Regions from separate parts of the Chryseobacterium sp. SIMBA_028 genome, predicted to be linked through region 4. Evidence: riboswitches for the same ligand, from Rfam matches in the RefSeq annotation. Region 4 holds a riboswitch; each other region holds the start of a gene.
The links. A riboswitch is a leader RNA that binds a small molecule or an ion and turns the genes downstream of it on or off. The one in region 4 is predicted to bind cobalamin.
Positions count from the first base shown of each region.

Region 1: it holds a riboswitch for cobalamin, as region 4 does, so the genes downstream of both, SCA31_RS07785 (TonB-dependent receptor plug domain-containing protein) here and SCA31_RS08460 (acyl-CoA thioesterase) in region 4, are expected to answer to the same signal.
Region 2: it holds a riboswitch for cobalamin, as region 4 does, so the genes downstream of both, SCA31_RS02485 (T9SS type A sorting domain-containing protein) here and SCA31_RS08460 (acyl-CoA thioesterase) in region 4, are expected to answer to the same signal.
Region 3: it holds a riboswitch for cobalamin, as region 4 does, so the genes downstream of both, metE (5-methyltetrahydropteroyltriglutamate--homocysteine S-methyltransferase) here and SCA31_RS08460 (acyl-CoA thioesterase) in region 4, are expected to answer to the same signal.

Region 1 covers NZ_JAWRWZ010000005.1:33,094-40,664, forward strand. The annotation lists gene pafA (alkaline phosphatase PafA) at 1-1,490, shown strand, start outside; cobalamin riboswitch at 1,696-1,872, shown strand; gene SCA31_RS07785 (TonB-dependent receptor plug domain-containing protein) at 1,904-3,733, shown strand; gene SCA31_RS07790 (hypothetical protein) at 3,754-4,821, shown strand; gene SCA31_RS07795 (CCA tRNA nucleotidyltransferase) at 4,992-6,410, opposite strand; gene SCA31_RS07800 (nuclear transport factor 2 family protein) at 6,567-6,794, opposite strand; gene SCA31_RS07805 (L-threonylcarbamoyladenylate synthase) at 6,904-7,452, opposite strand.
Region 2 covers NZ_JAWRWZ010000002.1:41,109-48,679, forward strand. The annotation lists gene SCA31_RS02455 (histidine kinase) at 1-483, opposite strand, end outside; gene SCA31_RS02460 (hypothetical protein) at 504-875, opposite strand; gene SCA31_RS02465 (alanine dehydrogenase) at 876-2,066, opposite strand; gene tsaE (tRNA (adenosine(37)-N6)-threonylcarbamoyltransferase complex ATPase subunit type 1 TsaE) at 2,134-2,541, opposite strand; gene dnaG (DNA primase) at 2,639-4,627, shown strand; gene clpP (ATP-dependent Clp endopeptidase proteolytic subunit ClpP) at 4,737-5,423, shown strand; gene SCA31_RS02485 (T9SS type A sorting domain-containing protein) at 5,525-6,643, opposite strand; cobalamin riboswitch at 6,713-6,908, opposite strand; gene SCA31_RS02490 (esterase-like activity of phytase family protein) at 7,164-7,571, shown strand, end outside.
Region 3 covers NZ_JAWRWZ010000001.1:216,648-224,218, reverse strand. The annotation lists gene SCA31_RS01025 (RNA polymerase sigma factor) at 32-643, shown strand; gene SCA31_RS01020 (anti-sigma factor domain-containing protein) at 645-1,457, shown strand; gene metE (5-methyltetrahydropteroyltriglutamate--homocysteine S-methyltransferase) at 1,596-3,899, opposite strand; cobalamin riboswitch at 4,070-4,256, opposite strand; gene SCA31_RS01010 (Lrp/AsnC family transcriptional regulator) at 4,448-4,909, shown strand; gene SCA31_RS01005 (bacteriocin-like protein) at 4,975-5,259, opposite strand; gene SCA31_RS01000 (XRE family transcriptional regulator) at 5,696-6,484, shown strand; gene SCA31_RS00995 (alkaline phosphatase) at 6,612-7,571, opposite strand, start outside.
Region 4 covers NZ_JAWRWZ010000005.1:176,251-183,821, forward strand. The annotation lists gene SCA31_RS08445 (PadR family transcriptional regulator) at 1-253, opposite strand, end outside; gene SCA31_RS08450 (XAC2610-related protein) at 852-1,544, shown strand; gene SCA31_RS08455 (HD domain-containing protein) at 1,552-2,142, shown strand; gene SCA31_RS08460 (acyl-CoA thioesterase) at 2,249-2,632, opposite strand; cobalamin riboswitch at 2,747-2,928, opposite strand; gene SCA31_RS08465 (hypothetical protein) at 2,962-3,759, opposite strand; gene SCA31_RS08470 (T9SS type A sorting domain-containing protein) at 3,998-5,047, shown strand; gene SCA31_RS08475 (endonuclease MutS2) at 5,108-7,258, opposite strand; gene SCA31_RS08480 (hypothetical protein) at 7,318-7,548, shown strand; gene SCA31_RS08485 (GNAT family N-acetyltransferase) at 7,562-7,571, shown strand, end outside.

The sequences.
Region 1 (7,571 bases), 140 kb from region 4:
AATATGGAAATGACGGTTTCAAAAGATTGTTGAATACAGGATATTCTTTAAATAATGTACACATTCCGTATGTTCCTACCATTACAGCGTTGGGACACACATGTATCTATACAGGATCTGTACCTGCCATTCACGGGATTGCCGGAAATGACTGGACGGATAAGGAAACGGGTAAAGGGGTATACTGTACTGCAGATGACAGCGTTCAGCCTGTAGGAACTACCAATACAAAGACAGGAAGCCATTCTCCGAAAAATCTTTGGTCTACAACGGTAACGGATGAATTAAGACTGGCAACCAATTTCCAGGGAAAAGTAATTGGTGTTTCTTTGAAAGATCGTGCTTCCATTCTTCCTGCGGGACACACTCCAAACGGAGCATTCTGGTTTGATGACAGTACCGGAAATTTTATTACAAGTACATGGTATATGAATGATCTTCCTCAGTGGGTAAAATCATTCAACTCTCAGAATTTACCGGAAAAATTAGTAGCGAATGGTTGGAATACGTTACTTCCAATCAATCAGTATACAGAAAGTTCACCTGACAATTCTTCTTGGGAAGGGTTATTGGGAAGTGCAAAGACACCTACTTTCCCTTACAATGATCTGGCTAAAGATTATCAGACAAAAAAAGATAACATCCGTTATACCCCTTTCGGAAATACACTGACTTTGAAGTTGGCAGAAGCGTCTGTAGAAGGTGAAAAGCTAGGAGGTGATGCTATTACAGACTTTTTAGCAATCAACTTGGCTTCCACGGATTATGCTGGGCATAAGTTCGGGCCGAACTCCATTGAAGTGGAAGATGTATATATCAGACTAGATCAGGATTTAGCACAATTCTTCAACTATCTGGATTCAAAGGTTGGAAAAGGAGAGTATACTGTTTTCCTTTCTGCTGACCACGGTGGAGCTCATTCTGTAGGATTCCTGAAAGAACATAAAATCCCTACAGGTTTCTTCGGAGAAGGAGCTGAGAAGAATATTAACGAAAAGTTGAAATCGAAGTTTGGTGCTGATAAATTGATTAATGCAATTGATAACTACCAGATTTATTTTGATAGAAAAGTATTGGCAGACAGCAAGCTTGAGTTGGATGATGTAAGAAACTTTACGGTAAAGGAATTAGAAAAAGATCCTACTGTTTTATATGCCGTTTCGGTAGATAAAGTTCAGGAATCTAGTATTCCGGAACCTATCAAGCAAAGAATTATCAATGGAATCAACAGACAGAGAAGTGGTGATATCCAATTGATTTCCCATGATTCTATGCTTCCGCCATATTCCAAAACAGGAACTACACACAGTGTATGGAATTCTTATGATTCACATATTCCATTGATCTTTATGGGATGGGGAGTGAAGCAGGGAGAAAGCAACAAGGCATATCATATGACAGATATCGCTCCTACAGTTTCTTCATTATTGAAAATTCAGTTCCCAAGTGGAAATGTTGGAAATCCAATTACAGAAGTAATCGGTAAATAAGTAAACATCTTATTATATATAATCAGCTGCTTTCGTATGGAGGCAGCTGATTTTATTTTATATATGTAATGTTTCAAGCTTAAAGTTATCTGAATTTTTACAGTAAACCTATATGCATCTATTTTTGTTAAAAATAGGTACAGATGATCATAACATGTAAAGGCTGGCCTATAAATTTGCTTTTTGGTCAATACATTTAAAAAGCTATCTTTGCAAAAATTTTGGTTTCCAGCATATTGGAATGAAAAGGGAATTGGGTGAGATCCCCAGACTGTCCCCGCAACTGTAAATCGCAACAAGAGTTTCTGTAAACAGCCACTGTACAAACGGGAAGGCGCAGAAAGCGAAAGTCAGGAGACCTGCCAGAATAATAATCAAAAAACATATTGCTTTCGGAGGAAAAGTGGAATAATATGGATATAAAAAGATCTTTAGTACTGTTTTTGTCGTCTTATGGCTGCTTTCTTTTCGGACAGGAGAAAGTTGTTGATACGATTTATATTTTCGATAGTCAGATGAATAAGGTGAAACTTTTTCATCCTGTAACAACGATTAGTGCTGAAGATGTCAAAAAGAATTCCAGTAATCTTTCTGAGCTGCTGAGATTCCAGTCTGCTGTTTACATTAAGGAAAACGGTCGTGGAGCAGTTTCTTCACCTTCTTTTAGAGGAACAACAGCCCAACAGACGGCTTTTGTCTGGAACGGAATTAATATTAACTCTAATTTTTTAGGTCAGGGAGATATTAATAATATTGCTTTGTTCGGGTATGACCAGATAGGAATAAAAGCCGGTGGGGGAAGTGTCACTTACGGATCCGGAGCTATTGGGGGGAGTATTCACCTGAATAATAATCTCGATTTCAATAAAGGCTTTCATGGTATGCTGTTTTCAGAAGTAGCATCTTTTAATACTTATAATAACTTCCTTAAAGGAGCTTATAGCAATGAAAAGTTCAGCTTTAAGGCTTCAGGAAATTATTCTGTAAGTGAGAATGATTATGAAGTAAAAGAGGCTAAAAACTACATCAATAGAAACGGCCAGTACTATAATACAAATTTCAATATGGCTGCAGCTTATAAAATTGCGCCGTATCACCAGGTTTCATGGATTTCGGAGTTCTTTAACGGACAACAGCATTATCCAATCCTCTTTGATAATGAAACTGAAACGAAATACAGAACTCAAAATATAAGAAGTCTGATTTCATGGGATTGGAATAAAACACTATTCAATAACTCTTTCAAGGCAGCTTATACAGAGGAAAACTTTCAGTACTTTGCTAAAGCTGATGGTCCTCAGACCAGTGGTGGAACAGGGAAGAATTATATCCTGAAGAATGATTTCAATTATTTTCTTAATTCTAAATGGAACTTCAATGTTATTGGAGAATATCAGCTCAATAAAGGTGAGGGATATGGCTCCGGAATAGATAATATAAGTCGAAATATGGGATCAGTTTCAGGGCTAGTAAGGTATTTTCCTGTAAAAGATCTACGTCTTGAAGCCGGAATACGAAAAGATTTCGTGGGGAAAATTAGCTCACCTGTACTATTTTCTTTTTCAGGAAAATGGAATGCCATCAATTGGTATACTCTGGGACTGAGTGTTTCAAGAAATTTCAGGGCTCCATCTTTTAATGATTTATATTGGCAGCCGGGAGGTAATATGGATTTAAAGCCGGAGACATCCTATCAGTTTGAATTGAGAAATCAGTTTAAGGCAGGGGCTTTTCAGATGTCAGTCGCTCCTTTTTACCTGGATATCCGCGATATGATAAGATGGCTTCCAACTTCCTTAGGCTATTATCGTCCTGTAAACACAGATCATGTAAGATCATATGGGGTAGAGTCTCAAATGGAGTATATGAAAAGATTGGGTAAGCATCTTCTAAAAGGAAGCCTGGGATATACCTATACAAATTCTCAGGATCTGGAAAAGAAAAAACAACTGATGTATGTGCCATTCCATAAGTTCACCGGAAATATTGATTACCAGTATGAGTTTATAAAAGTTTATGTTCAAGGACTTTTTAACGGACTTACCTATACGGATTCCAACGAAAAGAGAAGTGAGGCTTTGGAAAAGTATTTTGTAATGAATGCCGGGCTTGGCCTTACGTTCCATAAGGATTATACTATAGGATTCAAGGTTAATAATATTTTCAATGAAGTTTATTACACCATGTTTGCGTATCCTTTGCCTAAAAGAAATTACAGCGTAAGTTTAAATATCAATTTTTAAAAAAATAAAATTAAGTATATATGAATATTAAAAGAATTTTACCTCTTGCATTTGCTTCCATGTTACTTTTCAATGTTTCATGTAGCAGTGATAATGATAGTGAGACTACACAGTCAACTACGTATGAAAACGGAATCCTTATCTCTAACGAAGGTGGATTTACAAAACCTACCTCTGATGTTACTTTCTTGAGCAACAGCCTTGGGAATATATTTACTAACATCTATTCTGAGAATAACAATAAGGAATCTTTTGGTAAGGTACTTCAAAGTATAGGCTTCCTTGGAGATCGTGCTTATTTGGTAGCGAATGTTCCTAACAAAATCGAGATTGTAAACCGTTATACATTTAGAAAACAAGCTACAGTAACTGCTAATCTTGATAATCCAAGATATATAGCATTCTCTGGAAATAAGTATTTTGTAACGAATAATAACTTTACGGATGTAAGAAAGCTTAATGCCTATAATATTGCAGATAACACCTATGTAAATAGTGTTAGTTTTCCTCGTTATGCTGAAAAAGTAGTGGAAGCAGAAGGAAATATTATTGTACAAACTGATGGTATTGGTTATAACACGGCTCCTCCTTTTGATTCATTTGCAACAGGATATACAATCACTGTTGTAAGCCCCTCTACCAATGCTATAAGCAAGACGATTACACTCCCTAGCGTAGGGATTATTAAAGACCTTATTTCTTACAAAGGAAGCGCTTATGTACTGGTTTCTGATAATACAGATTCCTACATTTACAAGATCAATTCTTCTGCAGGAACTTTTACAACAACTACTCTTACGGGAATTCCTAAAGTTCAGAAACTGAGAGCAGATAGTGATAAGTTCTATTTTATTACTGATACCAATAAAATTTATGGGATGGCTGTTAATTCTACAACTGTTCCTACCACACCTATTGCTACTGCTGTAGGGAATGTTTATGGTTTTGACGTTATTGATGGTAGAATATTTGCCGCAGATGCAAACTTCTCAGAAGATGGTAAAGTAAATGTTTACAATGCGAACAATGGTTCTCTATTGAAAAACTTTACGGCAGGCGTTGGAACAAACGGGTTCTATAAAAATTAAGAATAACGCTTAGGCGTACGCAAAATAATTTTTTATTTTTTCATCATTTGTGTTTTTTTCCGGACGGGCTCTAAGAGCCTGTCCGGCTTTGTTATATACCTCATTGAAGCAAACGAAATACGGCTGGATGTGAAACACATCCAGCCGTATTTTATAGAGTATAAATTCTATTATATTTTTAGTCCCAGTTTTTCTGCTTCAGCAATAACAAACTTGGTTGCTTCCTCTTTTTCATTTGGAATTTCTCCCTCAAGGATTGCTTCTTTTACCTTTTCCTTTAAAATACCGATTTCACGGCCCGGCTTAAGGTCAAACATTTGCATAATCTCCTCTCCAGTGATAGGAGGCTGGAAGTTCCTTACCTGATCCTTTTCCTCTACTTCCTTGATCTTAACTGCCACATATTCAAAATTTTTCTTGAATTTCTCCTGTTTTTTAGAGTTTTTAGTGGTGATATCAGCCTTGCAAAGTGTAAAAAGTTCCTCAAGGTTTTCTCCTGCATCAAATAAGAGCCTTCTTAATGCAGAATCTGAAGCATCATCTGTAATAAGGGCAATAGGTCTGGAAGAAAGTTTTACCATTTTTTGAACATACTTCATATCGCTTCCCAAGGGCAGTTTTAATCTCTGGAAAAGAGTCTTTACCATTTTTGAACCTAAAAATTCATGTCCATGGAAAGTCCAGCCTGTTCCTTCCACAAACTTTTTGGTAGGAGCTTTTCCGATATCGTGAAGTAATGCAGACCAACGCAGCCAAAGGTTATCAGTATTCACTGAAATATTATCTACCACCTCAAGAGTGTGATAAAAGTTATCCTTATGGGTTTGTCCTTCTACTTCCTCTACCCCTTTAAGTTCTATTAATTCAGGAATGATAAGCTTTAAAAGCCCCGTTTGTTCCATTAATTTTAATCCTACAGATGGTTTTTCAGATAACATGATCTTGTTAAATTCAACCATGATTCTCTCCATAGAAACAATATTGATTCTTTCTGCTTCCTGCTTAATGGCATTTAAAGAATTTTCTTCAATGGTAAAGCTTAGGGTTGAAGCAAAACGTACTGCTCTCATCATTCTCAATGGATCATCAGAATAGGTTTGGGCAGGTTCTAATGGAGTTCTCAGAATTTCTTTTTCCAGATCTTCAATCCCATTGAACGGATCAATAAGTTCTCCGAAATTATCTTTATTTAAAGAAATGGCCATCGCATTGATGGTGAAATCTCTTCTTTTTTGGTCGTCTTCCAATGTTCCGCCCTCCACTTCAGGTTTGCGGCTATTTTCTGTATAACTTTCCTTTCTGGCACCTACAAATTCAAGTTCAAGATCCTTGTACTTAATCATGGCAGTTCCATAGGTTTTGAATACAGAAACTTTTAATTTAGGATCAATGTCCTTAGCTACATTCTGGGCCAGTTCAATACCGCTTTGCTCGGTCACAAAGTCAATGTCCGTAGAAGCCTTTCTCTTCATCAGAAGATCCCGAACATATCCACCAACAATGTATACAGACTGGTTATTCCTTTCTGCAGCTTCAGAAATTATTTTAAAAAGTTTTAAATTCTTATTTTGATTAAGATTAATTTTCATCGTTTATAATAGCGTCAATTTCTACCCATGCCGTTCACTACTCATAATGAGCGTACATTTTACTAATTTTTCCCTCTTCATTAAAAAACATTACTTCCACAGCGTGTTTATCCATAATAGACTTATAAAGTAATGCTACAGAACCCATTCCAGCCGTTAATTGGATGAGATCAAAGTGTGAAGATCCGGAAATTTTTCCAATGCTTTTTTCCAGTATTCCCGGACAGCCTCTTTACCTTTTAGAGAACTTTCCTTTCCTCCGGTAGCCATGGCAATCATGGGAGTGGTGATCTCTATATCTTCAGAATAATGAGAGAGAACATCCTCCAAATCATGAGAGTTCCAGGCATTTATCCACATTTTAGCGAATTCCTGATGATTCATAGCATCTATTTTATGAGTTGGGTTTTGCAAAGATAGAACTAAAAAAAAGAAATTCTGTTGATATGAGCCGGCAAGGCTCTAAAAAAATGAAGAGATTAATCCGAAGTTTTTACTCCCTAAGAACTTTTATTCTGTTATCACCCCATATTTTGATAACCGACGAACCTGAGTATTTTGAAACCTTATCTCTATCTTCTTCCACGGCATAGTCTACAAGACTTATCATTTCTTCGGAGATATCAGAAAACTTTAAAGGACTTTTCTCACCACTGAAATTGGCAGATGTAGAAACCAAAGGCTTATTCAACTTGGTAATTAATTTTTTACAAAAATCATTTTTTACCAACCTGATTCCTATGCTTCCATCTTCAGCAAGCAACTCTTTAGGTAAACCTTTTGGATTTTCATAAACAATAGTTACCGGCTTTTCGCTTAGATCAATGATTTCCCAAGCCATTTCCGGAACATCTACTAAATCCTGAAGCCTTTTTTCAGACTCAACCAAAATAATCATGGATTTATTTTTATCGCGTTTCTTGATGTCAAAAATCTTATTGACCGCTTCTATATTGGTAGCATCACAACCAATCCCCCAAATGGTATCAGTAGGATAGAGAATAGTTCCGCCGGATTTTAATATTTCGATTATTTTTCCCATAATTTTATTTGAATTCAAAACAGTTGATAAAGGTAAAAAATATATGAATTTTGAACAAAAAATTGAGGGATAAATGAAAGTGTATTTTGATAGCTCTTTAGCAAAAGTCTAAAAGTGAT
Region 2 (7,571 bases), on a different contig from region 4:
AAGGTCAACAGAAATTAATGGTGCAAAGACTTTTTCTTCATAAATAGAATCAGACTTATTGACCTTTGATTTGATTCTGAAATCAAAAAGGGGATTGATCTTGATCTTATTAATTTCAATAAGGCTTAAGGCGAAGTTTAATTCCTCTTTCGGGCTTACATACTTATTGTTGCTTTCATATAAAATATAATCCAGAACATTGGCCAGTTTATCCAGAGACATATAGGTCTGATAGGCGTGTGACTGAACAGAGTTAAGAATGTTTTTAAACAAATGTGGGTTCAGCTTTGTTCCGATATGCTCTAGGCGAACTTCGTTAAGGCGTTGTTCAATAATCTTATTGGTCTCAGACAGTTTGCTATTCTTCTGTTTCAGTTTCTGATTTTGACTGAAAAGATAAATGCTTGTTGTCAGAAAAAGGAAAATGGCAAAAACTCCGATGAATATCAGATAATCATGAATCATGTAGTAATTGCCTTCCATATCGTTGGGATTATTGAAACTTATTTAAGCTTCTTCAGGCTGTTTACAGTTACAGTTTCCTCACATTTATCAAAACCAATCTCGTAGGTTGGATTTTTTTCAGGATAGGTCAAAAGATAGCCAGGGCATGGTTTTTTCTGAGCGTCACTTTTGTCAAAATCTACTTTCCCATTGGTAATGATGCTGTCCTTTACAAATTTTTCATCAATCTTGTAGGTGGCCATAGCCATTTTAGCCTCTTCAGAATATTTGAATTCCTTTGAAAGGGTTTCTGCAATCACACGGCTGTTGGGTAGATACCCGCTGCAGCTTGCTCCTTTCTTGTTTAAAATAAAAAATACGATAACTAGCCCCGGAATGAAGCCTATTGCATAGAATTTAAGTTTTTTCATTTAGAAAATTAAAAGATTGATATCGTGGTACGTAAGTCCGAAACGGTCACAGATGATCTTTTTGGTATGTCTGCCTTTGTACATATATAAGCTCTGCTTCATTTCATTTTTGCGGATCAGCATATTTTCAAAGCCGCCTTCTTCATCATAATTTAAAATATAGGATAGGAAGAAATTAGAAATAGCCTTTGTGGTAGTTCTAGGCATTCTTGATGTAAGGTTGGGAAGTCCGCAGTGGATAACACCATGCTTGATGATATAAGGGTCTTCCATGGTTGTCAGTTCTGATGTTTCAATTACCTTACCGTTGTCTATGGTAATATCAATAATGACACTGCCTTTTTTCATCTTCATCACCATATCTTCGGTTACGATAGGGGTCATATTTAATCTTGGAAGAGCTCCAATCACGACATCGGCACGTCTTAGACTTTTGCTAAGTTCCTTAGGATCAATGATGGAAGTAGGAACGCGGCTGTCAACCATTGTGTGAAGCCTTCTCAGCTTTGACAATGAGTTGTCGAATACCTTGATACTGGCTCCTAAACCGATAGCTGCCTTTGTGGCAAATTCACCTACAATTCCTGCTCCAAGGATTACGACTTCTGCAGGTCTTACTCCTGTAATGCCCCCAAGCATTAAGCCGTTGGAAAGGGCTAGTAATTCTGAAGCGTATAGAACAGAAACGGTTCCTGCAATTTCACCTATTAATCTTACCAATGCAAGCTGCTTGTATTCATCAACGATAAATTCAAAGGCAATTGCATTTATTTTTTTCTCTGCAAGCTTAAGGAAATATTCTTTATCCCTAAGATTAATTTGAAGGGCTGAAACCAAATAGGTATTAGGTTTCATAAAATCGATTTCGTCTTCAGTAGGAGGGTTAATCTTTAAGATCAGATCCTGTCCAAATGCTTCCTTGGGATCATTGGTGATCTTTGCCCCCGATTCGGAATATTGTAAATCTGTAAAAAATGAACCTTGTCCGGCCCCTGATTCTACGATGATCTCATGGCCATGTTCTACCAATACCTGTACCGCGTCTGGAGTAATGCAGGTTCTCCTTTCGTTGAGACAGGTTTCCTTAGGAATTCCAATACTGAATTGTTTTCCTTTCTTTATAACCTCCAATTTTTCCTCTTTCGGCATCAATTCTTCTTCTGTGAAAGGAGTAAAAATGTTTGTGCTCATCCTAAATTAAATTATATCTTACAGATTGTTTTTTTACACTTAATAAGTAAGCAAAGATACATAATATTTAATCGAATGAAACTTCTCTGTTTTCACCCGTATTCAGAATACTCATTGTGTGGTAGTTGAGCCCGTAAAGCTCATCTTCATATACTTCCGGCCATTCAATAATGCATAGAAAAGAGTTATCAAGGTATTCTTCAATCCCGATATCATACACCTCTTCAATGTTTTTTAGACGATAAAGATCAAAGTGATACACTTTTCCTTTTGAGGTGTTGTATTCATTCACAATAGAATAAGTAGGGGAGTTGACCTCATCTTTACTTCCCATATTTTTAAGTAAAAATTGAGTGAAAGTAGTTTTTCCTGCTCCCAGATTTCCCTTTAATAAAAGAATGTTATGTTTTAATTCAGGAATGATGCTGTCGACAATTTCCTGCCAATCTTCAATGGTATGTATAGTAAACTGCATATGCTAATTTGTTTGCAAAAATAATCATAAAAATCCTCGAAATATATAAGTACGTTTATATAATTGTAAGGTTTTTTTTTATGTGTATTTTTGTACCATGATTTCTAAGCAGACCATTGATAAGATATTCTCCACAATCCGGGTAGAAGAGATTGTGGGTGAATATGTGCAGTTGAAAAGAGCAGGGTCTAACTTTAAGGGGCTCAGTCCTTTTCATGAAGAAAAATCGCCAAGTTTTGTGGTTTCACCAAGTAAGCAGATCTGGAAAGATTTCTCTACCGGAAAAGGAGGTACAGCCATCTCTTTCCTGATGGAAATTGAAAACTTTACTTATCCTGAAGCACTTCGCCACGCAGCCAAGAAATATGGAATCGAAATTGAAGAAGATCTTCGTGAAATTTCTGAGGAAGCCAAGCATGCACAGACGGAAAAAGATTTGCTGTATAAGATTCATGAGGTTGCCAATACCTATTTTCAGGAGATCCTTTGGGATGATGAAGAGGGACGAAGCATAGGTCTTGCTTATTTTAAGGAAAGAGAACTTAAGGATGATATCATCAAGAAGTTCCAGCTTGGATATTCCCCAGAAAAAAAGAATGCCTTTACAACCTATGCGCTGGAAAAGGGTTACAATAAGGAGATTCTTGAAAAATCAGGACTTTCCATTTTTCCTGAAAATACCCCTTCAGGAGTAGACCGTTTCAGAGAAAGGGTTATTTTCCCGATTCATAGTTTTTCAGGAAGGGTTTTAGGATTTGGAGCAAGGATTCTGAAGAACAATGTTAAAACGGCGAAGTATCTCAACTCACCGGAAACAGAGATTTATCATAAATCCAATGTTCTTTACGGATTAAACCAAAGTAAACAGGCTATTTCGAGAAAGAATGGCTGTCTTTTGGTGGAAGGATATATGGATGTGATTTCTCTTCATATGTCCGGAATAGAGAACGTTGTAGCAAGTTCCGGAACTTCACTGACTACAGAGCAAATTAAGTTGATAAAGAGGCTTACAGAAAATGTAACGATCCTTTTTGACGGTGATAATGCCGGTATTAAAGCCAGTTTCCGAAGCATAGATATGTTGCTGACAGAAGGAATGAACATCCGTGTATTGCTATTCCCCGATGGTGATGACCCGGATTCCTTTGCCAGAAAACATCCGCAGGAATATGTTGAAAAATACATTGAAAATGAAGCGATGGATTTCATCGACTTTAAGGCTGAAATTCTGCTAAGGGACGTAGGAAGTGATCCCATTAAAAAGGCTGAGGCCATTCGTGATATTGTAAAATCGGTTTCCTTTGTACAGAATGCCCTAAAAAGGGAAGTGTATCTTAAGGAGGTTTCCAATAAGTTTGGTCTTTCTGAACAGAGTCTTTTCAATGAACTGGATGTTCAGAAGCAGATTACTCAGAATCAGACGCATCATGTTCAGCAGCAACAAAAAGAAAAGACTGCCACTCCAAAAATGGAGATCGTTCCTTTGGATAAGGAGAAAGAAGATCCTTTTCTGTTTGATGTCTTGTTTATGGAGAATAAACTGGTAGATCATATGCTGATGTTTGGGGATATTGTATTGAAGAGGAAGAATGAACAAAATGAAGAATATCAGATTACCGTTATTGAGGAAATTCTCCATCATTTTGAAGAGGAGCAGTATACATTTTTAGTCAAAGAAAATGAGATTATTATTAACCAGGTAAAAGAGGGAATTCAGAAAGAGGAACTTAGAAGCGGGAACTTTTTTGTATCTTTTATGGATGAAGAGATTACCTCAAAGGTGGTGGATGCTTTACTACCTTTGGATGAACTTGAAAACTGGGCTTCCAGAAGTATTTATCCACCCAATTACGGAGATAAGGTAGCAGATCAGATCAAAGGAGATGTTTTATTGCATAAATACAGGTATATTGATTATTTAATCACAGAGACAGCCAAGGAACTGGATGAACACAGCAGTACGGATGAAACCAAGTATTATGAGCTGATTAAAAAGATTACCTTGCTGAAACAGGCTTCAATACGATTAAGCAATATTATAGAATATTCACCGATCAAGGGAATTTACGGGAATAGAAAAAGATAGTTTAAAGGCAGCAATTTTCAGGATTCTGTGACAAAAAGTCCTATAAAATTTTAGGAATAAATATTGTAATTTAAACTTTGAGAATATTAAAATAATACATAATAGAAATATGGACATTAAAAAAGATTTCAGAGATTTCTCTGTAAAGCATTTAGGAAACAACGGTTTGGTTACCGATCAGTATATGGGTATGTATGGCCCAACGAATCTTACCCCATACATTATGGAGGAAAGAAGATTAAACGTTGCTCAGATGGACGTTTTCTCCCGTTTGATGATGGACAGAATTATCTTCCTGGGAACAGGGATTGATGATCAGGTAGCGAACATCGTTACAGCACAGCTTTTATTCTTGGAAAGTGCTGATCCTTCAAAAGATATTCAGATCTACATCAACTCTCCTGGTGGTAGCGTGTATGCAGGTTTAGGAATTTATGACACTATGCAGATCATTAAGCCAGATGTAGCAACAATCTGTACAGGTATGGCTGCTTCAATGGGAGCTGTATTATTGGTTGCAGGTGAAAAAGGAAAACGTTCTGCTTTGAAGCACTCAAGAGTAATGATTCACCAGCCTTCAGGAGGTGCACAAGGGGTTGCTTCTGATATGGAGATCAACTTGAGAGAGATGTTGAAATTAAAGCAAGAGCTTTATGAGATTATCGGACACCACTCAGGACAAACTTATGAGTGGGTTGAAAAATCTTCTGACAGAGATTACTGGATGACTTCCGAAGAAGCAAAAGGCTACGGAATGGTAGATGAGGTTCTTCAAAGATCTACAGAGAAAAAATAATTGATTTTAAAATCATAAAAAAACGTACCTGAAGAGGTACGTTTTTTTGTTATGATAAACCTTGTGTATATATAAGGTTCATTTAAGAGTCAGAATATTTCTTATTTCTTAACTATCTTCTGTATTGTAGAGCTGTTGGATGTCTTAATTTCTACCCAATACACGCCTGCATTTAAAGATTTCGCATTGATCTTTGCTGCTTGGGATGTCATTACTTTTTGTCCCGATGCAGAATAAATATTGACTTCTTTAATGTTTTCTGATGTTTCAATATGAATAAAATCACTTGTCGGATTAGGATAAACACTGAATTTATTTTTATGTACAGAAGAAACTCCCAGTGTTGCATTATTGGCTTCCGTAGGGGTAAATGGTCTTCTTTCTCCAAAACTTAATCCTAACCAGCTGTTATTACTCAATTGTATTTGATTAAGATCTGTTTTTTTCTGCCAGCTTGAAAGATCTTTTCCCGTATATAATTTCCAGTTTTCCGTTGCTGAACCGTTTCCTGTGAAAGTATTTAATGATAGATTGGAAATTTGATTATTACCGGCAGTGAAATTGAAATAAGAAGCCTGAGATTGAATAAGCTGTAGCGCCTGTTCAGCAGTTATACTTCCGTTGTATTTAATTCCAAAAACAAAAGAATTGGCATTGCCATTGGTATTATCCGTTCCAAAGTCTATCACAACAAGGCTTTTGTTGCTTCCTGTTCCCACCCAGTTGGTAATTTGGGATGAGGTAAACCATTGGGAACTGTAGGCCGGCACTGGAGTAGATGGTGGAGTGTCAATTTGAGCATTGTCAGTACCATAGGTGATTCCAAACCATAATCCATCTGTTAAATGAACATAACCGGCCCCATTATTTTCATTAGACATATTTTCAGGACTTGGCCCGAACCAGGGTATCCAGGAATCATCTGTACTCGGAGTATGGTGGTTATAGGTGAAGCTGAACAGATATCCTGAAAGAATATCAGCCTGCATTTTAGGTTCTGCTGACATAATAGCATTGATCATGTCTTCCGCCATTAAATTATCCGCGTCAAAACGATACCCCCATGCATAGGATTTTGGAGTGTTGTTATCATTAAAATCGGCAATGAAATAAGCCTTTTTAGAACCTGTTCCTACCCAAAACTTAATGTCGTTTTCTGTGAATTGGGCAAAGAAAAACTGCATACATAGCAGCAAGAAAAAAAGATAGATTTTTCTCATAATATAATTAAATTAAAGTTTTATTCCCGAAACTTATTCCCGAAAAAAGAATCAGATCCTTAGTTCAGAAATGAAAAATGTATTCAAGGCAGGTCTCCTGGCTCGCATCCTTATAGCTAACCTTCCCAGATTTTTTTAATCCAGTGGTAGTATAGTGCTATAGGTGAAACAGCTTACAGTTGCGGGTACAGCTCAAGAATTGAATAATATTCTCACTTGATTCCCTATTAATGAACAATGTTCAACCTTAGAACACTACAAATATATCATATAAATTTTTGAAGCCCTTTTGTGAATTATGTACGGAATTGTGTTTTTTTTGATGGTTATATATGCTTTGTTGCTTTAGATTTCGTGAGTTGATAGTAAATTGTAAATTATCTTTTTATTTTCGAATAAAACTCTAGGTTTTTATTGTTTATATTCAATTCATTCTGGAGTTCCATTGTTAAAATACAATTATTATTGTATTCAAGATCAGTTTACAATCAATTTATACTTTCGCGCCATAAAAGTTAATATGAAAAAACTACTATTATCTGCCTTGGTAATGACTGTGTTATTATCATGTAATAAAGATGATGACAATGTGAATAACCAGGAGGTCAATTATTCTAAACTTCCTCAGGAGTTTCCTTTTTCTAAAATGGCAACTATAAATGGGGTAGATGTGATAAATGGTGGCTTTGGCTCCGGGGCTGCAGCTCATCCCAGCAGAAAAGGTGAATTTTATGTGATTACAGATCGTGGCCCGAATACAGATTATCTGAATGGTAAGAAGTTTTTGACCCCCAATTTTACCCCAACCATTATGCATTTTAAAATTAATGCTGAAAGAAATGTAGAAGTAATCAAATATATTAAGCTTAAAAATCCATCAGGACAACCTATTACCGGACTTCCAAACCCGGTAGGAATGGGAAGCACA
Region 3 (7,571 bases), on a different contig from region 4:
TATTTCCTAATAATCATGTACGAAATAAAAGATGATCTGGATTTTATTGTCAATATGTTTTATTTTGTTACATTTGGACGGAAAAATAAAAGCTATTAAAACAACCTATTCGGAAGAAGAACTTATCGTTTTACTAAAAGAAAAAAACGAAAATGGTTTTCATTATCTGTATGACCACTATTCTGGTGCGTTGTATGGAGTAATTTTTCGAATTGTTCAGTCTAAAGAATATACGGAAGAAATCATTCAGGATGTTTTCGTTAAAATTTGGAATTCCATTCATCAATACGACGTGTCTAAAGGACGATTTTATACCTGGATGATCAACATTGCCCGAAACACGGCAATAGATTATCTAAAGTCGAAAGGATTTCAGAATGAACTTAAAAACCAATCCCTTCCGGATTTCGTATATAATACTACAGAGCTTTCAACAGTCAATGATTCATCCGATTATATTGGATTTAATAACGTGCTTGAAGGCCTTGAGGTTGATAAACAGGAACTTATCAATATGGCTTATTATCAGGGATATACCCAACATGAAATATCCGAAAAACTGAAGATACCGCTGGGAACGGTAAAAACGAAAATGCGGAACGCACTGATGAAATTAAAGGATTTGCTAAAAGACTATCAATAAATTGAACACTAAAGAATACATATCATCCGGAATTATAGAATCTTATATTCTAGGCCATGCTTCTCCAGAGGAAGCGGGTATTTTGGAGTGTGTGATGAAGAATAATGCTGAAGTAAAAGCTGCTTTTGAAGAAGCGCAAAAAACTTTGGAACATCTTGCTACGGCTCAGGCTGTAACACCTCCAAGTGATTTGAAATCTAAAATTTGGAATAAAATTCAGCAGGAACAGAGCATGGAAGAGGAAAAACCTTCCCTTTCTATTCCGGCTCCTGTTGTTAAACCTTTGGAAGAAAATAGCAGCATTAAAACCAACAATAACTGGAAAACCTTAGGTATTGCTGCTTCTGTTTTATTTTTAGGAAGTATTGCAGGCAATCTTTTTTGGGTGAGCAAACAATCTGAAAGTCACAAAGAAATTGCAAAAATGAAGACTGAGAAACAGTCTCAGGATCTTGCCATGAAGAAAATGAATCAGAAAATGGCTATGTTTTCCAATCCTGATATGCAAATGGTAATGCTAAAAGGAGTGGAGAAACACCAGGATGCAAAAGCCATGGTTTTCTGGGACAAAAAAACAAAAGAAGTGTACCTGAGTGCAGAAAGTCTTCCAAAAGCTCCCACAGGAATGCAGTATCAGCTTTGGGCAATTGCAGACGGAAAACCTGTAAGTGCAGGTATGTATAGCCAGGATAAAGACAGTTTGATTGCATTGGCTAATATTCCAAATGCACAGGCTTTTGCCATTACTCTTGAAAAAGAAGGAGGAAGCGCTGTTCCTACTATGGAAAACATGTATGTAATGGGAGGAATATAATAATGGATTTGATTATTATGATGTTATTCAGATACATAAAATCTTATTGTATATAAAATTATAATATTTAAAAGTAATAAATTCAAAAAGCATCCTGATGGATGCTTTTTGATTGGTATACAATTGGAAAATTTACTTTTAAATTGAATATTCAACAGCAGCCTCCTTGGCAGCGGCAACCATGGCGATTAAAGCCTTTTCAGTTTCTTCCCAATGTCTTGTTTTCAATCCACAGTCCGGATTTACCCAAAGCTGATGGGCAGGAATTACATCCTGAGCCTTTTTCAGAAGTTCTATCATTTCTTCTTTTGACGGAACCCTAGGTGAATGAATATCATAGACTCCAGGACCTATTTCATTAGGATATTTAAAATCTGCAAATGCATTTAAAAGTTCCATTTGGGAGCGGGAACATTCTATGGTAATAACGTCTGCATCCATATCAGCGATATTTTTAATAATATCATTGAATTCCGAATAGCACATATGCGTATGGATCTGGGTCGCGTCGTCTACTCCACTTGCCGAGATTCTAAAGGCTTCTACAGCCCATTTCAGGTAATTCTGCCATTCTGTTTTTCTTAATGGAAGCCCCTCTCGTATAGCTGGTTCATCAATTTGAATAATTCTGATTCCTGCTTTTTCAAGATCTACCACTTCGTCTCGAATAGCCAAGGCAATCTGCTTACAAGTTTCGGAGCGGGGTTGGTCATCACGTACAAAAGACCACTGCAGAATGGTAACCGGTCCTGTTAACATCCCTTTTACCCACTGATTGGTTTGTGACTGTGCATATTGTGACCAGTAAACCGTCATGGGTGCAGGGCGGGAAACATCCCCAAAAATGATCGGAGGTTTTACACATCGGCTTCCATAGCTTTGCACCCACCCGTTTTTGGTAAATACAAAACCCTCAAGTTGCTCACCGAAGTATTCCACCATATCATTACGTTCAAATTCCCCATGAACCAAAACATCGATTCCGATTTCTTCCTGCCAACGGATTGTTCTCTGGGTTTCTTCTTTCAATAAGGTATCATATTGCTCTGCGGTTAATTCTCCTTTCTTGAACTTGGCTCTCCAGCTTCTTACTTCGGCAGTTTGTGGAAATGATCCAATGGTCGTGGTAGGAAATAATGGCAGTTGTAATGCTTTTTGCTGTTCTTCTCTACGAATTTGAAATGAATTCTTTCGCTGTGAATCTTCTTCCGTTACAGCTTCTGCTCTTTGCTTTACAATATTATTATGAATTAAAGAAGATGTTTTTCTACTTAAAACTGCTTTTTTATTTTCCTCAAAATCATTAATAATATCTTGATTTTCTGTTCCGGAAGCTAATTCCTTAAGGTTGACAACTTCTTTTACCTTTTGCTTGGCAAATGCCAGCCAGTCCTTAATTTCAGGATTAAGACTGGTTTCAAAGTCTAAATCACATGGAGAATGGAGCAATGAACATGATGGGGCAATAAGAACTCTTTCCGAACCTAATTTTTCAACGGTTTTATTGATAAAGGCTAAGGAATTCTCATAGTCATTTTTCCATATGTTTCTTCCATCTACAAGTCCCAGTGATAAACTTAGACTTTCCGGAATTGAATTGATTACCTCTTCTAATTGCTCGGGATTTCTTACCAAATCAATATGTAAAACATGTACAGGAAGTGAAACGGCAAGAGACAGATTATCTTTTAATCCATCAAAATAAGTGGCCACAATGAATTTTAATGATGGGAATTGCTTTCTAAGTTCCGAATAAACAGCCGTATAGGTTTCTTTAGCTTTTTCTGTAATATCCAGAGAAAGGAACGGTTCGTCAAACTGAATCCATTCTGCACCCTGTTCCTGAAGTTTTGATAAAATCTCGATGTAGACAGGTAGAATATTTTTGGCAAGATCCAGCTTATCAAATCCCTCTTCTTTTTCCTTTCCTAAAAGTAAATAGGAAACCAATCCGATAATGACAGGTTTGGCATTGATCCCGGCTTGCTTAGCTCCTGCAAATTCATTGAATATTTTACTTGAAGTAAGTTTAAACTGCTGGTTTTTATAGAATTCAGGAACAATATAATGATAATTGGTATCAAACCATTTGGTCATTTCCATGGCGGTAATATCCAGCCCGTCTTTTTGATATCCTCTGGCCATTGCAAAGTAAAGATCAAGTTCTGAGTTGTTTCTTTTAAGGGCAACCTCATGATAACGTGTCGGAATAGCTCCTACGATAAGGCTCATATCCAATACCTGATCATAGTAGGAAAAATCATTACAGGGAATAAAGTCTATTCCTGCTTCTTTCTGAATATTCCAGTTTTGGTTACAGATATTTCTTCCCACCGTAAGAAGTTCCTCCAAAACAATCTTGCCTGACCAATATTGCTCGCAGGCTTTTTTGAGTTCTCTTTTGCTACCAATACGCGGATAGCCCAGAATGTGTGTTTGCATTTTTAAACTTTTAATTAAACTTTTTTGTTAAAAGTCCTTTGAATGCTTCGGAATGTTTGGCGGATAAGAAGATCTTGACATAAGTGATAAAGGTAAACAGTGTCATTCATCCTTGGAAAAATGCACTATCCTATATCATCTGTATGACTCAAAAGCTTCAGCCCGCGAAAGCATTGTCATTCAGTAAAGGCAGGTCTCCTGACTTGTAACAGTTTCTGTCATCCTTCCCGCTTTTGGCAGTGGATATCCAAGGACAGAAACTTTTGGTGTGTTACTTACAGTTGCGCGACAGCTCGTGATTCTCACACGATTCCCTATTAATCTACCTTACGTAAAACCTTTCCTGTTTGATGAAGTATATAAAGAACTGTTTTTACCACCCTTTAATGAGTACTGGTAAAAGATTTTAATTTTGTGTAAAATTAGTGATACAGAATATATTGACAATTGTTTAGTATTTATTAAGCAAATAAAACTTTATAAATTATATTTAAAAGAATATAATTCTGTAATTTTGATTGATTTTAAATTTAAAAGAATAATATTCTGTGGAACAACTTGATGATAAGGACCTGAATTTACTGAGACTGCTTCAGAACAATTCAAAATTGACCGTTAAAGAACTTGCCAAGGAAATAAACTTGTCTCCCTCTCCTGTTTTTGAAAGGGTAAAAAGACTTGAACAGGATGGGTATATTAAAAGATATGCAGCTGTTTTAGATGCTGAAAAACTCAACCGTGGATTTACGGTTTTTTGTCAGATCAAGTTAAAAATTCATGATCGGTCTGTAGGGTATGATTTTGTAAATGAAATTCTGGAAATTGAAGAAGTAGCAGAATGTTATAATATTTCCGGCGATTTTGACTTTCTATTGAAAGTACAGGTTAGGGATATGAAGCATTATCAGGATTTTGTATTTAACAAGCTTGGTTCGGTGGATTCTATAGGAAGTACCCACAGTACATTTGTAATGGCTGAAGTAAAAAACAACCACGGCCTGACGATATAATATTTCCCATAAAAAAACCGCTCTGAAAAGAGCGGTATACTTTTTAAGTGCTTGTTCGTTTTTTCTTAGCAAGTAGATCCACATTCAAGTAACTTGATGTGAATTACACCGTTAACAACGCATTGAGTTTGACATAATGCATTACCTACAATAGTACCTACACCGCCAACAACGCCGCCAACTACACCGCCTACGCCACCTACAACTCCTCCTACTACACCACCTAGGCCGCCAACAACGCCACCAATTACACCTCCAAGACCACCAAGTAATCCTCCGATTGGATCAAGTAACCCGTTTCCTGAAATAGTTTTTAGTTCGTTTCTGTCTAGTTTTTTGAAATTTTTCATGATTAAAATTTTATATGATTAATACATCACAAATATATGACAAATAAACATATGTAGATATTTTTTTGAATAAAATAATTAAATAATTTTATAATTTAATATTTCGTTAATATAATTGTTATTTTATGAATATTCCGTTTTTTAATATATCTATTTGATTTTCTAAATGTTAAAAAACATATTTCAACTTGGGAATTTTAGAGTTAATTTTTTTAACTCAAATGATGTTTTATTATGATTAATATCCCTGTCACGTAAAAAAACTTGTTTTGATCCGAAAATCAGGGGTTTAGATTCGGAAAAGAGGGTTTTCTGCTGCTATATTTAACCAACTTGATCGGAGAAAAGGCGAATATCCTGACTTTTTATGGTAAAACTGATTCTGGTTATTGATAACGGAGTCAAAATTTGTATTTTTGCGTACATACTTGTATCAATGTCAATTTTTTCAAATAATATACGCTTTTTAAGAGCCAAGAGAAAGCTCTCCCAACAAAATGTTGCCGACGAACTGTTGATCTCCCGAGTGAGGTATTCCAAATATGAAAACGGAATTTCAGAACCCCCTATTGAACTTTTGATCAAAATATCAAAATATTTTCATGTCAGCATTGACCTTATGTTGTCTGTAGACATTCAGAAATATCCAATGGACGAAATGCTGAAGCTCCCTGATAACAGAATTGTTCTTCCTGTAGCCGTTGATGACCTCGGGAATGATACCATAGAAATTATTCCGCAGAAAGCTTCCATGGGATATCTGGAAGGGTATAGTGATGTGGAATATATAGAAAGTCTTCAAAGGATTGCACTGCCCTTTTTAACCAATGGGAAATACAGAGCTTTTCCGGCAGACGGAGATTCTATGCCGCCATTTAGAAGTGGTTCCTATATTGTAGGGAAATATGTAGAGGGAATAGATGAGTTGAAGCCTGGAAAAACCTATGTTTTTATCACCCTGAATGATGGAATTACCTACAAACGCTTTAAGGAGAAGAAAGGAAATTCTATTTCTGTAAGTGCAGATAATTCTTTCTACGAGCCCTATGATATTCCGTTTGAGGATGTTGTAGAAATCTGGCAGTATGCTTCTGGAATTTTCCCTGAGGATTTTGAACCCGGAGATTATGAGAGCTATAACTTTAAGGAAATGTTCCGCGAATTGAGACAGGACATTAAGGATCTTGATAAAAAGGTTTCCGGACGTCGTAAAAAAACTTCATAAAGTATATGATAAACAGGATATTTAACCTGATAAAATAAACAGGCTATTCAAAAGTAGTATACTTCGGATAGCCTGTTTTTAAAAACCTGTTAAAAATGTAAAATATGTGTTTAAAAATGTCTCCTTTTTATATTGAAGATGCTTTCAGCATGAAATAATGCAGATCTGTATTTTTAATAAAAGGCTGCAATAGCTCACTCCCTGGACCGTAGGCTGCTACTTCTACATAGTCTCCCGAATGATCCATACTGATCCACCCTACCGAATTTCGACTTTTCTGAATTTCAGAATACAGTTTAAATGGTAATTTCTTATAATTATAAAGTCCCTCCTCCTTTTCCAGACCGTTGTAAAAGCTCAATAAATGTTTGGCTTCATCATCATTCAGAATAAGTTTGTTGCCCTCATATATCCAGTCTTTAATATCCTTAATGGAAAAATCCTTGTGGATTTTATTCAGAATATATTCATTCGTGTACTGATATGCTGAAATACTGTTGAAATGAGGGGTCGCCTCGGAACCGTAAATAGTTCCGGGATTAGCATTACCATGATCTGTAGTAATGATGACCAGGGTATTTCCATCTTTTTCGGCAAAATCCATTACGGTTTTCACGGCTTCATCAAATGCAAGCTGATCATGGATGAGTGCGGCTACATCATTCGCGTGGGCTGCCCAGTCTACTTTTCCTCCCTCTATCTGGAGAACAAAGCCTTCCGGATGTTCTTTCATCTGATTAATGGCAACACTGGCCATTTCTGCCAAGGTAGGTGTATTTTTAAATTCAGCGAGGTTGTTTTTATCGATGGTGTAAGGTAATGCTCCCGTACTGAAAATTCCTAAAACTTTTTCTCCTTTCTTAATGGATTTAAGGTCATTACGGTTCTTTAAAATTTGATATTTCTTTTCTTGGTATACGGAATAAAGATCTTTTTTGTCTTCCCTTTTATCGGGGTTGAAAAATTCATCCCCACCTCCCATTAAAACATCTATTTCCAGATCTGCATACATCTCAGCGATCTGAGGTTCGGCATTTCTTTTCGCAGAGTTGACACAAAAGCCTGCAGGAGTGGCATGGGTAGCAGT
Region 4 (7,571 bases):
TTCCTTTTTCTGTAATTTGATAATATTTTCTGGGTGGTCCCCCGGTAGATTCTTCCCATCTGTAGGAGAGAAACTCTCCATTTTTAAGTCTTGTAAGAAGAGGGTAGAGGGTCCCTTCCACTACATCCAGTTTTCCTTTTTTCAGTTCATCTATAAGATCGGAAACATACATTTCGCGATTATTGATGAGACTTAGAATACAGAATTCCAGAATCCCTTTTCGCATTTGCGCTTTGGTATTTTCAGTATTCATCTTTGATAAGTTTTGTTAATTAGTTATATATTTTAGAAAAATACCCCTAGCTAGTTGGGCCTATTCTAATTTTACATTACAAAGATATGTAAATAAAATGGTATTATGCAATACAAAGTAGTGAAATTTTTTAAATAAATTATTTAATTATCTGATAATCAGTAATATAATTTTATTTTGAATTTTCATGAAATCATTTTCAAGGCAAAATAATTGATTTTAATCTTGAAAATTGAGTACTATGGGTTGAGAAATGGAATGAGATAAGATTTGTTTTAGTTTAAATAGGATGGCAATCTCAAGGGTTTTATTGCGGCTGATATTTTTTGCTGAAGATCAAACTGATTGATATACAATGATAATATTATTGATAATTAGACTTCATAGCCCTGATAGGAGCGGCTACCCCACAGCATATTTGGATTTTGGAGCAGGAGCGAGGAGTATGAGCGGATAGCGGGAATAGCTTCTAAAAATTAAATGTCTGATTTCATATTCTGAGATATAATGCCGTGTGAATTTTGAGGTAGATCGAAGGATTCGTATTTTTGTTATGGAGAGTTTTATAGAAACAATTGAATTCACATTTACTATTACTATGAATATTTTAAATTACTACAAAAGTTTATCAGCCTTTATTTTATTAGGCCCTGTGTGTTTTGGACAGTATCAATTTGAGGTTAAAGATGCGTCGAAAAACTATGATGCTGTAATCCATATTGGAAACTGTGATCACGATGGGTGTATGGGTAAAGGAACTGTGGAGTTGTTTGATAATAAAAACGCCAAGGTGCAAACTTTTACGTCTGATAATCTGGTGTTAAGTTTTGGAAATGATCAAAAACCTATACCAGGAAAAATGACTCAGCTAAGCAAGGAACAAAGCCCTGTGGTTTTTGATGACTTTAATTTTGACGGAACGGAGGATATAGCGATAAGAAATGGAAACCTTGGGAATTATAGCAGTGCTTCCTATGATGTATATGTGTTCAACAAGACAAGGATGGCTTTTGTGAAAAGTAATGAACTTACAGACATTGCTTCCAGCTATTTTGATCTTTTTGAAACAGATCCTGTTCGTAAACGTTTGATTTGCTATGGAAAGTCGGGATGTTGTAATTTTTTTACTACAGAATATAGGGTAATTCCGAATAAGGGACTGGACAAGGTGCTTGAAAAGGAAGAGGATAAGAGTGATGAACGGTATGTAAAAGTGATCACACAAGAAAAAATAAATAATAAATGGGTTACTAAAACCAAGGTATATCCAGCAGAAGAATATAATAAATAAAAGTAAGATGAAGATACAGAAAGAGATCGATTTTATCCTGGCAGTAGATGCCCTGAAAAATGTTCAAAGAAGAAACTATAATGCAGATGACTCCCGAAGAGAGAATACGGCAGAACATTCGTGGCAAATCATTATTCTGGCACAAATTCTTTATCCATATGCTAAAAACCGTACAGATATTGATTTACTGAGGGTAATAAGAATGCTTTCTATTCACGATCTTGTAGAGATTGAGGCAGGGGATACTTTCTTGTTTGATGAGAAAGCAATGGTAGGAAAATTTGAAAGGGAAAAAATCTCTGCCCAAAAGATCTTTGGAATTCTGGATGAGCCTTTGCGTACGGAGTTCTTTAATCTATGGCTGGAATTTGAAGAGGAAAAAACTCCTGATGCTATTTTTGCTTGTGCTATCGATAGAATTATGCCTTTTATACTGAACTCTCATACTTCAGGAAAAAGCTGGACGGAAGCCGGCGTTACAGAAAAGCAGATCAGAAATATGCTTGAAAATGCAATTACCAGAGCATCGGACGAGATGGGTGAAGCATTTGAACTCTTATTAAACAGAAGTTTGGAAACTGACAAAGTGGTAAGATAATAAAAACAGCTCAATATTCGGTCTTGTTTTTCTGATAGAAAGAGGCTGATTTTTATCACTGTTTTGGAAAAATTTCGGGCGGCCAAAGGCCGCCCGAAACTTATTATTATAGTATTTGAATTGGTTTTTTGAATTCGTCAATTGCTACAAAGGTAAAATCACCTACAATTGCTTTTTCTCTTTCGTAGGAGTACATTTGTTCTGTAAAGATCTCCACACTTACCTTCATACTTGTTTTTCCAACATGTGAAACTCTTCCAATCAGCTCAACAATAGTTCCGGCAGGAATAGGTTTTTTAAAATCGATCTTGTCGCTGCTTACCGTTACCACTCTTTTTCTTGCAAATCGGGTAGCAGTGATAAAGGCTACTTCATCCATCAGCTGCATGGCAGTACCTCCGAAAAGAGTATCGTAATGATTGGTCGTGTTTGGGAAAACCGCTTTAAAGATTCTGGTTTCGGCTGCTTCAATTCTTTCTTCTGTAGTCATATTTCATTATTAATTAAGGCGAAATGAAATAATATCAAAACAACAGAATAATGACAGGAATCTTGGAAATCCCTGAAACAATCCATCAGATCAATAAAACTTCAAATCGCGAAAGTTTCTTGTTTAAGAAAAGGCAGGTCTCCTGACTTGTAACATCTTTTATCTCCTTCCCATGCCTCGCACAGTGGATCTTTTGATAAAGATTTCAGTTACTTACAGTTGCGCGACAGTCCGTGATTTTCACACGGTTCCCTTTTAATCTGCGGTTAGGCAGAACCAGTTTCTGTGATGAATAAGCGTTAAACTTTTTCGGTGCAAAAATAATGAATTTATTCCGGATTATGATAAATAATCTGGCTGATCACTCTTCCTTTCTTGATCGTCCAAAGAGTGGTATATCTGTTTTCTCCTGAACCATTGATCATATAAAGGAAAATATTGTCATTGTCCAAAGAAGTAACCCCTATGTTGTTGAAATCCATGGTAGGCTGGAACATATTTTTGATGGCTTCCCTTACAAAAACAGATCCTCTTCCGGGTTGTTGTACTCTGATGGACTTAATTTCCGTCATTCCTTCAGGAAGATCGTTTCCTATTCCCCAAGGCTTTACCTTATCAATGGTAAGAAGCTTTCCTTCAGCATCTTTTTCCTTTTTACGGTAGCCGGCGTTGGATGGATAAATATCGATGACCACTTTGCTTCTTTGAGAAGTAAGAACTTTGGGATCAGAATTATCTGTGAAAATTAATGATTTTCCATTTTTAGATTTTGAGGGAGTGTAGGCTGGAAGCTGATCAATATAAGCAATACGTTCCTTGTTGACCATTCCTTCCTTGTCAAGAGTTTCATAGCGTACAAATGGCTTCTCGTCATCCTGTTTTTCAGGATATTTGATCCAGATCCATTCCGTTTCTCCCGGAGCAGGCTTTACATAAACAAATACATCACCTTTACGCATACGGATCTTATCTACAATTTTTCTGTAGTTATCCTTATGTACACGTACATTGGCATATCCTTCCTCTGCTTTTACAACACCAAAAGGAACTTTATTCTGCCCCTTAACGAGTGCTAAAGAAAAAATACTGAAAGCAGATAAGTAGAATGCTTTGTTGACTGAAATCATTATAACAGATTTTTAATTCCCCAAATATATAAATTAAATGTATTCCTGTTAGTAGATTCATTTTATATAAATCTTAATATTCATTTTTTTTAAAGAAAACTTATTATTTGATTTAATATATGATTTTTTGATGTACAATAACTGTAGAATGTATTTAGTGGTATTTCAGAATAAGACTTCATAACCAAAGAAAAAGAGTTAAATTTGAATGATTTTTTTAATAAAACTACTATAACTCATGAGAAATACACTTTACTTATTAGTGTTCCTATTAACAGGAGCACTCAATCCAAACAAAGCTTTTTCGAGAAATATCGAAAGCTTTACTTTTTTGTCAGTACCTACAAATGTTAAAATATCGGGTATCTCTAGTACGTCTGCTGTAGTGAATTGGGATGCTATTCAAAATTCTAATAATTTTTTGGTAAAATATAGGGTTTCCGGTTCAAATGTTTGGACATCCGTTGCTGTGACGGGAAATACTGCTACTCTTGAACCTTTAGTACCATGTACACCTTATGAAGTTCAGGTCACAGAAGTTTCATCAGGAGAGAACTCGTCATCTGTATTTTTTTCTACATATAAAAATTATTGTACATCAAGTTCTATAGATCCAAATATAGGCCATCTTTCAAATGTTACTGTTACACCGGTTGGTGGACCTGTAATGGAGAGTAATTCAGGACCTTCAACTTATACAGATTATCGTAATGATGGCTACCCGCGTAGGGTCTATCTTCAACCAGGTAGTATGGGAAATACTATAGCTATACATCCTACATGGACAGCTCCCAAACCAATAAGAAGACCAGATATAGTTGCTTGGATAGACTTTAATGGAGATGGTGCTTTTGAAGTTGATGAAAGAATAACGGGAATTTCATTTTATCCCAATCTTTATACTTTTAATGTTCCTACATTCTTTAATACTGGAGACTGCGGCGTTACAATGAGAGTAGCATTGCTGCCTTATATTAATTCCTGTGGTACTAATAATTTTGGAGAAACTGAAGATTATCAGGTGTATTCTTTCAACGGTACTTTATCTATTGATGAAATAAAAGCTTCAGAAAAAATAAGTCTGTATCCCAATCCTGTTTCTGATATTTTAAATATTTCAGGAATACAATCACGCACAGATTTTGAAATTTTTAACACAAGTGGACAAAAAGTGTATAACGGAAAAGTTTCTGATAAGAAAATTGATGTTAAACATTTTTCTAAAGGAATTTATTTTATCCAGTTTAAAGATAAAAATTTAACCAATTTAAAATTCATCAAAGAGTAAAAATAGAAAGAGAGTACTGAAAAGTACTCTCTTTTATGATTTGAATAATCTTCAAACAGATTAAATTCTCTCTAATTCTTCAGAATCAATGGTTGTCTTGAAGGTTCCGTAATTAACGATCACTTTGTTTCTGGAAATTTTCTCAATGGTTCCAACACTGGTACTTCCTGTGATACGGACACGCTGGCCAATTTTCATCCAAACTGCACGATCGGTTTTGCGTTTTTCTTCCAGCTTTTCGTTGGTTTCAGTGATTTTCTCAATGACTTCTTCTTTTTTAAGCTGTTGAGTAATCTTTCTCTTCACTACCTGAAGTCGCTTGGTTTCATCTTTATCAGCTCCAATTTTCCTGAATTTTTCCTGTTCTAAAATTTTCACGAAATCCTTTACCACATCCTTTCGTGATTTTCCTTTTACGTAACTGTCGATAAAAGCTTCAATCTTATTTCCAAACTGTAGTTTACGGTGTTCTTCTTCATAAAGCTTCTGGAAATTGAAAAGTTTCTGCTGAAGCTGATCATTCAGTTTTTGGAGATTATCACGCTTATCTTCTACAGATTCTTTTCTTTCGGCAAGATCTGTTTTCAGTTTTTCAACTTCATATTTTTCCTGCTGTAGCTTTACAATAGTTTTATCAAGATTAACAATATCATGCTCTACCTTTTTCTTGGCCGAATGAATGATAAACCTTGGGATTTTATTCTTTTCCGCCACTTCAAAGGTAAATGAACTTCCTGCCTGGCCAACTTCCAGTTTGTACATTGGCTCAAGGGTTTCCTCATTGAAAAGCATAGCCGCATTCTGAGCATTGGGAAGTTGCTCTATAACCAATTTAATGTTGGTGTAATGCGTTGTAATAATCGCGAAACTCTTTTTATCATAGAAAAACTCCATGAAACTTTCAGCTAAGGCACCTCCCAGTTCAGGATCAGATCCCGTTCCAAACTCATCAATCAATAAAAGGGTATTGGCATCAGCCTCGCGGATGATTCCGGACATTTTCTTTAACCTCGAAGAGTACGTTGATAAATGATTTTCAATAGATTGATTATCACCAATATCGGTCATTATCTTTTCGAAGAAAAACATTTCGGACTTCGGATGTACAGGAACCAGAATACCACTCTGAATCATCAACTGCAATAACCCAACTGTTTTCAACGTAATGGATTTTCCTCCGGCATTAGGTCCGGAAATACAAATGATCCTGTTGTGTTCCGTTAAAGCAAGTGTCTGTGGGTGGATGGTCTTGTTTTCAACCTTATTTCTTAACCATAACAGCGGATGGAATGCATCTTTCAGTTTCAACGTTTTATGGCGGTTGATCTTCGGAAGAATTCCATTAACCTGTTCTCCAAATTTAGCCTTGGCTCTTGTAAGATCAAGATCAAAAATATAAATCTGATACCTCCAAAGCTGAGGTTGAAATTCTGCCAGTTCTGCGGTAAGCTTTCTGAGAACCTTGTCGATCTCTTTTTTCTCTTCCTCCTCATTTTCACGAAGTTTGAAGTAATGCTTTACTACACTGTCCGGTTGGATATAAGTTATGGAACCTGTTTTTGAAATCCCCAGGGTTCTTCCTGCAACTCTTTTCTTAAATCCTGACTTTACGGCTAAAACTCTTTGGTCGTCAATAATTGTTTCTCGTATGTCGTCCAAAAAGTCACTCTGTCCATAGGTGGTAAGAGCGCGGTTGAAGTTTTCCTGAATTGCTTTTTTAGCATGCTGGATTTCGGTTCTCAAATCTTTTAAGGCCGGAGATGCTTCGCTTTTTACCTCACCAAAACGGTTAAAAACCTTATCTACCTTATCAATGATCTCTTTTCTGAATTCCAGTACAGAAATTTCTTCCAACAAAGTAGGAAATGTTTCCGGCATGGTAGGGAAGAACTTTTGTAATCTTCCGATCTGTTCCGTGATGGTTTTTATTTTGATGAAAGCACTGTTTTCCAGACGGTAATTCTCAATCAGCATCAATTTCAGCTCACTTTCAATATCTTCATATTCATCAAACGGAATTGCATTTGAACTTTCAAAACTCGACAGATATTCTGATGTTTTTTTCAATGAAAGTTCCGCCTCGTCAATTTCCATGGGACGAAGTTGAAGAATTTTTTCTCTTGTTTTCGGAGAATACGCAAATGGGGAAATTTCCGCGAGCAATTGCGGAAACTCTAATTCGTCTAAATCTTCTTTATCTATATACACCATGCAAAGTTAGTGAGAATTTTGATTATTCTGTATATTTGAGTGATTTACAAAATTCATCCATGAAACCACTTCTTCTTATTCTGTTTTTTCTGTCAATTGGCATCCAATCTCAGATAAAAAAGGAGGGAACAGAAAAATCGCGTCATCTGAATGCACAGAAGAAGATGGTAATTCCGGTAATTAATGACCATCCGGAAAAATATGATACTGATCTTTTTTCTAAAGAAATAAGAAAGAATGTTAAGGATAGCATCTATATTACAGACATGAAAAATTTATTAAAACCTTAATAAAGAAGATGAAATGAAACTGG